One region of the Ancylobacter sp. 3268 genome, then DNA from elsewhere that is predicted to be linked to it. Evidence: predicted binding sites of a transcription regulator. Region 1 holds the regulator's gene; the other holds the start of a gene.
What was found. Region 1 encodes HrcA, which represses chaperone genes, less so after heat shock. Its sites were predicted from a motif close to GTTAGCACTCNCNNNNNGNGAGTGCTAAC; they were not measured.

Region 1 (4,643 bases):
GCGCATGGGGCTGCATCAGGACAAGGACGAGCAGGAGTTTTCCGCGCCGGTGCTTTCGCTTTCGCTCGGCGATACCGCCATCTTCCGCATCGGCGGCGTCGAGCGTCGCGGTAAAACCCGCTCCATTCAGCTCGCTTCGGGGGATGCGCTGCTGCTTTCCGGGCCGAGCCGGCTGGCCTTTCACGGTATTGATCGTATTCTTGCCGGCACGTCGACGCTGCTCAGTCAGCCAGGTCGCATCAATCTGACGTTACGGCGCGTGCATCCGGCTCGCGAGGAACGGGATGCGGCGCTATGAGCAGACAACTCAATAGCTTTCCCATGGAAGGACATGCCATGCGACGCTTGGTGCGCGCTGCCGTTCTGATCGCCGCGCTGGCTGGTTCGCCTCTCGCGGTTCACGCCGAGCCGGTGTTTCCGAATGGCGGCTCGGTCGGCATGGAAGTGCCCGGCGGCATGGTGCCGATTCCCGGTGCGGCCGGCTTCGAGGATCGTGCCGCCAAGGCAGCGATCCTCTTCGTCGAGGTGCCGCATGCGGATTTCGACACAATCGTGAAAAGCTTCGAGCCGGATGCGCTGCAGAATAAGGGCGTGACGATCGAGAGCCGCAAGCAGGTCACGCTGGCAGATGGCGGTCGCGGGTTGATCCTGAGCGGCTATCAGAGCGTCGGCGCGGTGGCGATCAAGAAGTGGATCATGCTGGCCGGCGGCAAGAACCAGACCGCCGTCATCACCGTGCAGTTCCCCGAGGCGGCCTCGGACAGCTATCCAGACGCGGTCGTGGAAGCGGCGCTGTCCAGCGTGGTATTCCGCGCGCCGCCCAGCCAGGAAGAACTGCTCGCTCGCCTGCCCTTCACCTTTCAGTCGCTAGAAGGGTTCAAAGTATTGCGGGTGCTCGGCAATTCGGCGGTGTTGATGACCAAGGGCGAGGCATCCGCCCCGCAGGAGGGGCAACCGATCTTCATTGCCGGCGTGGTGCCGGGCGAAGTGGGGGAAAACGAGCGCGAAAGTCTTGCCAAGCGGGCGGTCGCGTCGGTCCCGGGCGTGCGTGACCTGCGCGTCGAGCGTGGCGGGCCGCTGCGAATTGGCGGTCAACCGGGCATCGAGATCGTCGCCAATGCCGTGGACCTGCAAACCGGCAAGCCGGTGAAGGTTGCGCAGTGGCTGCGTTTCGGCCGTGCCAGCTATATCCGCATGGTCGGGGTGCTGCCGGCGGACGATTTCGCCCGCGACTTTGACAGTCTGCGGGCGCTGCGCGACGGGCTGGAGCTGCGCTGAGGCGCGCTCCAGCCCGTTGTTCAGTTCAGTTCTGGCTGGTCTGGCTTTCCGCCGGAGCGGCCTTCGGGCCGCCCTTGGAAACGCCGACCATCGCCGGCCGCAACACGCGCCCGCCAATTGTGTAGCCGGGCTGGATCACCTGCACGACGGTGCCGGAGGGTACTTCGGCATTCGGGACCTCGAATATGGCCTGATGCAGGTTCGGATCGAAGCGGGAGCCCTCGGCGTCGATGCGGACGACGCCATGTTTCGCCAGCGTCTGGGTGAGGCTGCGCGCGGTCAGCTCGATGCCGTCCAGCAGCGTCTTCAGCGTGCCCTCGGCGCTCGCACGAGCGTCGGGCTGGATGGCGCCGAGCGCGCGTTCGAAATCGTCTGACAGCGACAGCACGTCACGGGCGAAGCCGGTAATGCCATAGACCTTGGCATCGGCCACTTCGCGCTCGGCGCGACGGCGTACATTGTCGGCTTCGGCAAAGGCGCGCAGGAACTTGTCCTTCAGCGCGGTGATCTCCGCCTCATAGCGTTCGCGCTCGGCGGCGAAGCCATCCTCGCCGTTTTCGGGCGAACCGACGGTTTCTTCGCTCGGCGTACCGGCGACCTCGTCGGAAGCATCCGCCGGCTTGCGGTTATCTTCGGTCATGACTGCCTCGTCGGGGGAAGGAATTCCGGACGCGTTGCGTCACGGTTGCCCGCCATATCGGGTCCTGGCGGCAAAAAATCAAGCTGCGTCGAAGTCCGGACGGCCCAGAACCCGGCTGACCACCCGCGCGGTGAAGTCCACCATCGGCACGATACGGGCATAATTCAGCCGTGTCGGCCCGATGACGCCGAGCACGCCGACCACCCGCCCCTGCCCGTCGCGATAGGGCGCGACGATGGTGGAGGAACCTGACAGCGAAAACAGCTTGTTTTCCGAGCCGATGAAGATGCGCAGGCCCTGCGCGTCCTCCGCCCGTCCCAGAAGGTCCACCACTTCCTGCTTGGCCTCGAGATCGTCGAAGAGCAGACGTACGCGCTCGAGGTCCTCGATGGCCTTGAGGTCGTGCAGCAGGCGGGTCTGGCCACGCACGATCAGCCGGCGTTCGGCCTTGTCGCCGCCCGACCAGGAGGCGAGCCCGGCGGCGACGACGCGCGCCGTGACCTCGTCGAGTTCGGCGCGGCGGGCGGCGAGCGTGCGCTCCACCTCGGCGCGGAGCTCGGACAGCGTGCGTCCGCGGGTGCGGGCGTTGAGGAAATTGGTAGCCTCGACCAGTGCAGAGGGAGGCAGGCCGGCGGGCAGCGGCACCAGCCGGTTCTCCACCTCGCCATCGTCGGAAACCAGAATGAGCAGCGCCCGCGAGGGGTCGAGCGGCACGAACTCCATGTGCTTCAGGCGCGTGTCGCTCTTCGTGGCGGTGACGACACCGGCGCCGCGCGACAGGCCGGAGAGCATATTGGAAGCCTCCGCCAGCACGCCCTCCACGGTCTGGGCGCGCGCGGCCGCCTTGACCTGTGCCTCGATGGCATTGCGCTCCTCCTCCGAGACGTCGCCGATCTCCAGCAGCGAATCGACGAAAAAGCGCAGGCCGCGTTCGGTCGGCAGGCGCCCGGCGCTGGTGTGCGGGGCGAAGATGAGGCCGGCGGCTTCGAGATCCGCCATCACGTTGCGTACCGAGGCCGGCGACAGCGTCATGGGAATGAGGCGGGAAATATTCCGCGAGCCTGCCGGCTCGCCGGTGGCGAGATAGCTCTCGACGATTTGCCGAAAAATCTCCCGCGACCGCTCGTCGAGCTTGGCGAGGGAGGGGGAGGTGGAAGCCAGGATCGGATCGAGAGGCATGGTCGAGCCGCGTTCGCCATCAGGACGTTTCATGTGAAACATATAATTGGCCTTCGCGCCGGAGCGTACAAGGCGCAGAGTTATGCGCTTGCGGTTGCACGGCACTGCCCCTTACAAGGAGCGCCGATAGACCGGCGCCTTGTTGGTCGCGGTTTCTCACGCGCACGGGCGCCATCGCGTCTGGCAATGCCTCATGGAGACTTCAGCATGCGTCCCTCCCGCCGCGCTCCCGACGAGATGCGGGCCGTCAGCTTCGAACGCGGCGTGCTGCGCCATGCGGAAGGCTCCTGCCTGGTAAAGTTCGGCGAGACCCATTTGCTGGTGGCCGCAACCTTGGAAGAGCGGCTGCCGCCCTGGCTGAAGGGGCAGGGCCGCGGCTGGGTCACCGCCGAATATGGCATGCTGCCGCGCGCGACCCATGAGCGCACGCGTCGCGAGGTCACGGCCGGCAAGCCGTCGGGTCGCACCATGGAGATCCAGCGGTTGATCGGCCGTTCGCTGCGCACCATCGTCGATCTGGAAAAGCTTGGTGAGCGGCAGATCACCGTCGATTGCGACGTGATCCAGGCGGATGGCGGCACCCGCACCGCCGCCATCACCGGTGCCTGGATTGCGCTGCATGATTGCCTCAACTGGATGAAGGCCCGGAGCCTGCTCTCGACGATCCCGCTGCGCGACCATGTGGCAGCGGTCTCCTGCGGCATCATCGACGGTGAGCCGCGGCTCGACCTCGACTATGCCGAGGATTCCGATGCCGGCACCGACTGCAATTTCGTGATGACCGGCGCCGGCGGTTTCGTCGAGCTGCAGGGTACGGCGGAGAAGGCGCCTTTCACCGAGGAAGAGTTCAACGCCATGCTCGGCCTCGCCCGCAAGGGCATCGGCCGCCTGGTCGATCTGCAGAAGATGGCGGTGGCCTGAACGATGGATGAGGATCGTCAGCCGCACCGCCGGCTCACCGGCCGGGTGGTGATCGCCACCCACAATCCCGGCAAGCTCATCGAGATGCGCGGGCTCATGGAGCCTTATGGTGTCGAGCTGGTCTCGGCCGGCGATCTCGGCCTGCCCGAGCCGGAGGAGACCGGGCTGACTTTCGAGGAGAATGCCCGCATCAAGGCAAGGGCCGCCTGCGAGGCCACCGGCCTGCCGGCCTTTGCCGACGATTCCGGCCTCTGCGTCGAGGCACTGGGCGGCGCACCGGGGCTTTATACCGCACGCTGGGCGGGGCCAGAGCGCGACTGGGGCAAGGCCATGGCCAGGGTCGAGGAGGAACTGCGCAAGGTCGATGCCGTCGATCCGCGAGACCGCCGTGCCTATTTCATCTCGGCACTGTGCATCGCTTGGCCGGACGGCCATATCGAGGATTTCGAGGGGGTGGTCTCCGGCGAAATGGTATGGCCGCCGCGCGGCGACAGCGGCCATGGCTATGACCCGATGTTCCTCCCGGACGGCTCGGCCCGTACCTTCGGCGAGATGAACGGCGAGGAAAAGCACGCCATGCCGCCGCTCGGCCGCGGCGGATCGCACCGCGCCCGCGCCTTCATCA
Region 2 (4,643 bases), on a different contig from region 1:
GGGCGGCGATCTCGATGGCGCGGTCGGGCCGCTTCTCCGGCGAAATGCGACCGAGAAAGGCGAGATAATCGCCTTGCGGGTTCCCGGTGAAGGGCAGGATGTCCTTCGGCAAGCCGTGGTGCACGGTGCCGGCCCAATGCACCGGCGGCATGGGGCGGCGCTGGTCATCCGAGATGGAGACGAGCGGATAGTGCGGGAAGGCGGAATAGAAGGGCTTGAGGTCCGGCAGGTCCAGACGGCCGTGAAGCGTCGTCACCATGCGGTCGGCGAAGGTGCTGGCGAGCGGGTAGTGCAGGAAATCGACGTGGAAGTGCAGCACGTCGAATTCGTCGGCGCGCCGTCGCACCTCCTCCAGCATCATCATGTGATAGGGCAGCGGATCCCTGACCTGCGGATTGAGCCTGAGCGCCATGTCACAGCAGGGCACCAGCTCGGCCTTGGTCCTGGAATCGCCGCTGGCGAACAGCGTGACCTCGTGGCCCTGCCGGACCAGTTCCTCGGTGAGATAGGACACGATACGCTCAGTGCCGCCATAGAGCCGTGGCGGGCAGCATTCCGCGAGCGGGGCGATCTGGGCGATCTTCATCGGCAAAACCTCCTCGTCTGAGCAAAGCGTTGACAATGAGCATGCGTCGGAGAGGTGCTGCGGCCACCCTGTCGGCATGGCCCGTCCCTCGTCGTGGGAGCCACCCGTTCACGATCCGGGAGCGGGAGCCTCCATCTCGGTTGATCATAAGTCGCGAGCCTTGTTCAAGGCGAGCGGGCAGCAAGCGGGAGTTTGGTCGGGCTGGCAGCGGGCCCGGATCGCCTCCGGGCCCCGCCCTGTCAGAAATCCATGCCCGTGCCGGCGGGAATGGCAGGCGCCGCTTCCTTCTTCGGCTTCTCGGCGACGAGAGCCTCGGTCGTGATCAGCAGCGAGGCGACAGAGGCCGCATCCTGCAGCGCGGTGCGCACGACCTTCGCCGGGTCGATGACGCCGTTGGCGACAAGATCCTGGTAGGTGCCGGTCGCGGCGTTGTAGCCCCAGTTGTAGTCGTCTGTCTCCAGCAGCTTGCCGACGATCACCGAGCCATCCTCGCCGGCATTGGTGGCGATCTGTCGCGCCGGCGTCTGAATGGCACGGCGGACGATGGCGACACCGGCCTTCTGGTCCTCATTGGCCGGCGCAACGGCATCGATCGCCTTGAGCGCCCGCAGCAGGGCAACGCCGCCGCCCGGCAGGATGCCTTCCTCGACGGCCGCGCGGGTGGCATGCAGCGCGTCGTCGACGCGGTCCTTCTTCTCCTTCACCTCGATCTCGGTGGCGCCGCCGACGCGGATCACCGCGACGCCGCCCGCGAGCTTGGCCAGGCGCTCCTGCAGCTTCTCGCGGTCGTAGTCCGAAGTGGTCTCCTCGATCTGCGCTTTGATCTGCGCGACGCGGGCGTCGATGTCGGCCTTGGCGCCGTTGCCGTCGACGATCGTGGTGTTCTCCTTCTCGATCACCACCTTCTTGGCGCGGCCGAGCTGGGCGAGAGTGACGTTTTCCAGCTTGATGCCGAGGTCCTCGGAGATGACCTGACCCCCGGTGAGGATGGCGATGTCCTCGAGCATGGCCTTGCGGCGGTCGCCGAAGCCGGGCGCCTTCACCGCCGCGACCTTCAGGCCGCCGCGCAGCTTGTTGACCACGAGGGTCGCAAGGGCTTCGCCCTCGACGTCCTCGGCGATGATGACCAGCGGACGCGAGGTCTGCACCACCGATTCGAGCAGCGGCAGCATGGCCTGCAGGCCGGAGAGCTTCTTGTCGAAGATCAGGATGTAGGGATCCTCGAGCTCGACCCGCATCTTCTCGGTGTTCGTCACGAAGTAAGGAGAAAGATAGCCGCGGTCGAACTGCATGCCCTCGACCACCTCCAGCTCGGTGGCGGCGGTCTTGGCTTCCTCGACGGTGATCACGCCCTCATTGCCGACCTTCTGCATCGCCTCGGCAAGGAAGCGGCCGATCTCGGTGTCACCATTGGCGGAGATGGTGCCGACCTGGGCGATCTCGTCATTGCGCGTCACCTTGCGCGCCCGGCTCTTGAGATCCGCGACCACTGCCTGGACCGCGAGGTCGATGCCGCGCTTCAGGTCCATCGGGTTCATGCCGGCGGCCACCGCCTTGGCACCTTCCTTGACGATGGACTGGGCGAGCACGGTGGCGGTGGTGGTGCCGTCGCCGGCGAGGTCGTTGGTCTTCGAGGCCACTTCGCGCACCATCTGGGCGCCCATGTTCTCGAACTTGTCCTCGAGCTCGATCTCCTTGGCGACCGTCACGCCGTCCTTGGTGATGCGCGGGGCGCCGAAGCTCTTCTCGATGACGACGTTCCTGCCCTTCGGGCCAAGCGTCACCTTGACCGCATTGGCAAGCGTGTCCACGCCGCGCAGCATCTTCTCGCGCGCCTCCGACGAGAACTTCACTTCCTTGGCAGCCATGATCCTGTCCTCCTTCCTGGGATTGCGACGGCTTCGATTTAAAGGGATATCGTTCAGGCGGCCTTGCGGGCCGTCTCGCTCCGGTCGATCACGCCGAGAATGTCGCTCTCCTTCATGATGAGGACGTCCTCGCCATCGATCTTCACCTCGGTGCCGGACCATTTGCCGAACAGCACGCGGTCCCCGGCCTTCACGTCGGGCGGCACCCGCTTGCCGGCCTCCTCGCGTGCGCCGGGTCCGACAGCGACGACTTCGCCCTCCTGCGGCTTCTCCTTGGCGGTGTCGGGGATGATGATGCCGCCGGCGGTCTTCTCGAGGGCGTCGATGCGGCGCACGACGACACGGTCGTGCAGCGGGCGGAAATACATGCAGATCCTCCTGATGCAGAGCAGCGATGTCATGAACTCGCCGCGTGCATGCGACGAGCGGAAATCGAGCTAGGAACGTCCGCTGGCTTGTTCAAGAGGCCGCTTGAGAAATTTTGTCACTCCCCGGGATGGAGTGCCAACGAGCTGAGATCACTGCAGAAATGCGGGGGCGGCGGCTTGAGCCACCTATGCGCCGCATCGCTGCAAAAGGACGCGCTTATCGGGCGTCGTCCCAAGGCATGCGAACGCCTGCTCTGGGGCGGGCGCCAGTGTCGGCCGCGCGCAGGCTCGCCGTGCGTTCACACGCCCAAGGCGCAGCCGTCCTTTCGGGGATCGGAGGCGCCGGTGAGCGTGCCGTTGGCGCGGTCGAGGCGGATGGCCTGGGCGCCGCCGATCGGTCGGCCGGAGGGCACGATCTCGAAGCCGCGCCGCCGCAGCTCGGCGATGGTCGCCGCCGGGAAAGTGTCCTCCGCCTCGACGCTCGACGTGCCGGGCAGCGGGAACAGGCGCGGCAGGTCGATGGCCTCCTGCAGCCCGAGGCCGAAATCCAGCACCTTGGAGAGGAAATGCGCATGGCCCATCGCCTGGTAGTGGCCGCCCATGACGCCGAAGGGCATGACCGGCTTGCCGTCCTTCAGCACCATGCCGGGTATGATGGTGTGCATGGGACGCTTGCGCGGCGCCAGTTCGTTGGGATGGCCCTGCTCCAGCACGAAGCTCTGGCCGCGATTATGCAGCAGCACGCCCGAGCGCGGCGCCAGCAGCCCGGCGCCATATGGATGGAAGATCGAGTTGATGAAGCTGGCGCACGTGCCGTCGCGGTCGACGACGCAGATATAGACGGTGTCGCGATGCTCGCCGGCGGCGAAGGCGGGCATGGCGGCCAGCGCCCGGTCCAGCCGGATGCGGCCGGCGAGTTCGTCGGCCAGCGCATCGGAGAGCAGATAGTCGACCGGCACGCCGGCCTGCGCGGGGTCGGCGAGGAAACGGTCGCGCGCCGCATAGGCGAGCCGGGTCGCCTCGATCTCGACATGCAGGCGATCGGCCGCCAGCGGGTCGCCCGCGGCCGGGAAGCGCGCGAGAATGTTGAGGATCATCAGCGCGATGACGCCCTGGCCGTTGGGCGGGCACTCATACACCTCATGACCGCGGAAGCCGGCATGGATCGGGGTGACATACTCGCCGGCCGCCTCGGCGAAATCCTCCAGCGTGTGCAGCCCGCCGAGGCCGCGCAGATAGGTGACGATGTCCTGCGCCACCGCGCCGCGATAGAAGCCGTCGCGGCCTTCGCGGCCGAGAATCTCCAGCGTGGCGGCGAGTTCCGGCTGGCGATGCACCTCGCCGACCGCCGGCGGGCGGCCGCCCGGCAGGAACACCCGCGCGGCATTGGCATCGCCGGCGAGCAGCGCCGCCTCGCGGCCCCAGTCGTAATGCACCCGCTCGGCGACGGCGTAGCCCTGGCCCGCCAGATGGATGGCGGGGGAGAGCAGATCGGCGAAGGGCAGCCGACCGTGATCGGCATGCAGCCGGGTCCAGGCGTCGACCGCGCCGGGCACGGTGACGGCATGCGGCGACTGGCGTGGAATCTGCGCCAGGCCCTGCGCACGCAGATGCGCGGCGGTGAGCGCCGCCGGTGTTCGGCCGGAGCCGTTATAGGCATGCACCCTGCCGTCCTCGCCGGCGAGCAGCGCGAAGCAGTCGCCGCCAATGCCGGTCGAGCCCGGCTCGACCACGCATTGCACGGCGCAGGCGGCGATGGCGGCATCGAGCGCGTTGCCGCCGGCTTCCAGCATGCGGATGGCGGCCAGCGTCGCCGAGGGA

Region 2: a site for HrcA is predicted at 2,935-2,963, ahead of groES (co-chaperone GroES). Genes of this name have one in related genera too.

The regions. Positions count from the first base shown of each region.
Region 1 covers NZ_JAVDUX010000005.1:334,218-338,860, forward strand. The annotation lists gene J2X65_RS09730 (alpha-ketoglutarate-dependent dioxygenase AlkB) at 1-298, shown strand, start outside; gene J2X65_RS09735 (hypothetical protein) at 337-1,278, shown strand; gene grpE (nucleotide exchange factor GrpE) at 1,304-1,918, opposite strand; gene hrcA (heat-inducible transcriptional repressor HrcA) at 1,997-3,097, opposite strand; gene rph (ribonuclease PH) at 3,305-4,018, shown strand; gene rdgB (RdgB/HAM1 family non-canonical purine NTP pyrophosphatase) at 4,022-4,643, shown strand, end outside.
Region 2 covers NZ_JAVDUX010000011.1:200,454-205,096, reverse strand. The annotation lists gene J2X65_RS16930 (glycosyltransferase family 4 protein) at 1-586, opposite strand, end outside; gene groL (chaperonin GroEL) at 826-2,454, opposite strand; gene groES (co-chaperone GroES) at 2,508-2,822, opposite strand; gene ggt (gamma-glutamyltransferase) at 3,122-4,643, opposite strand, start outside.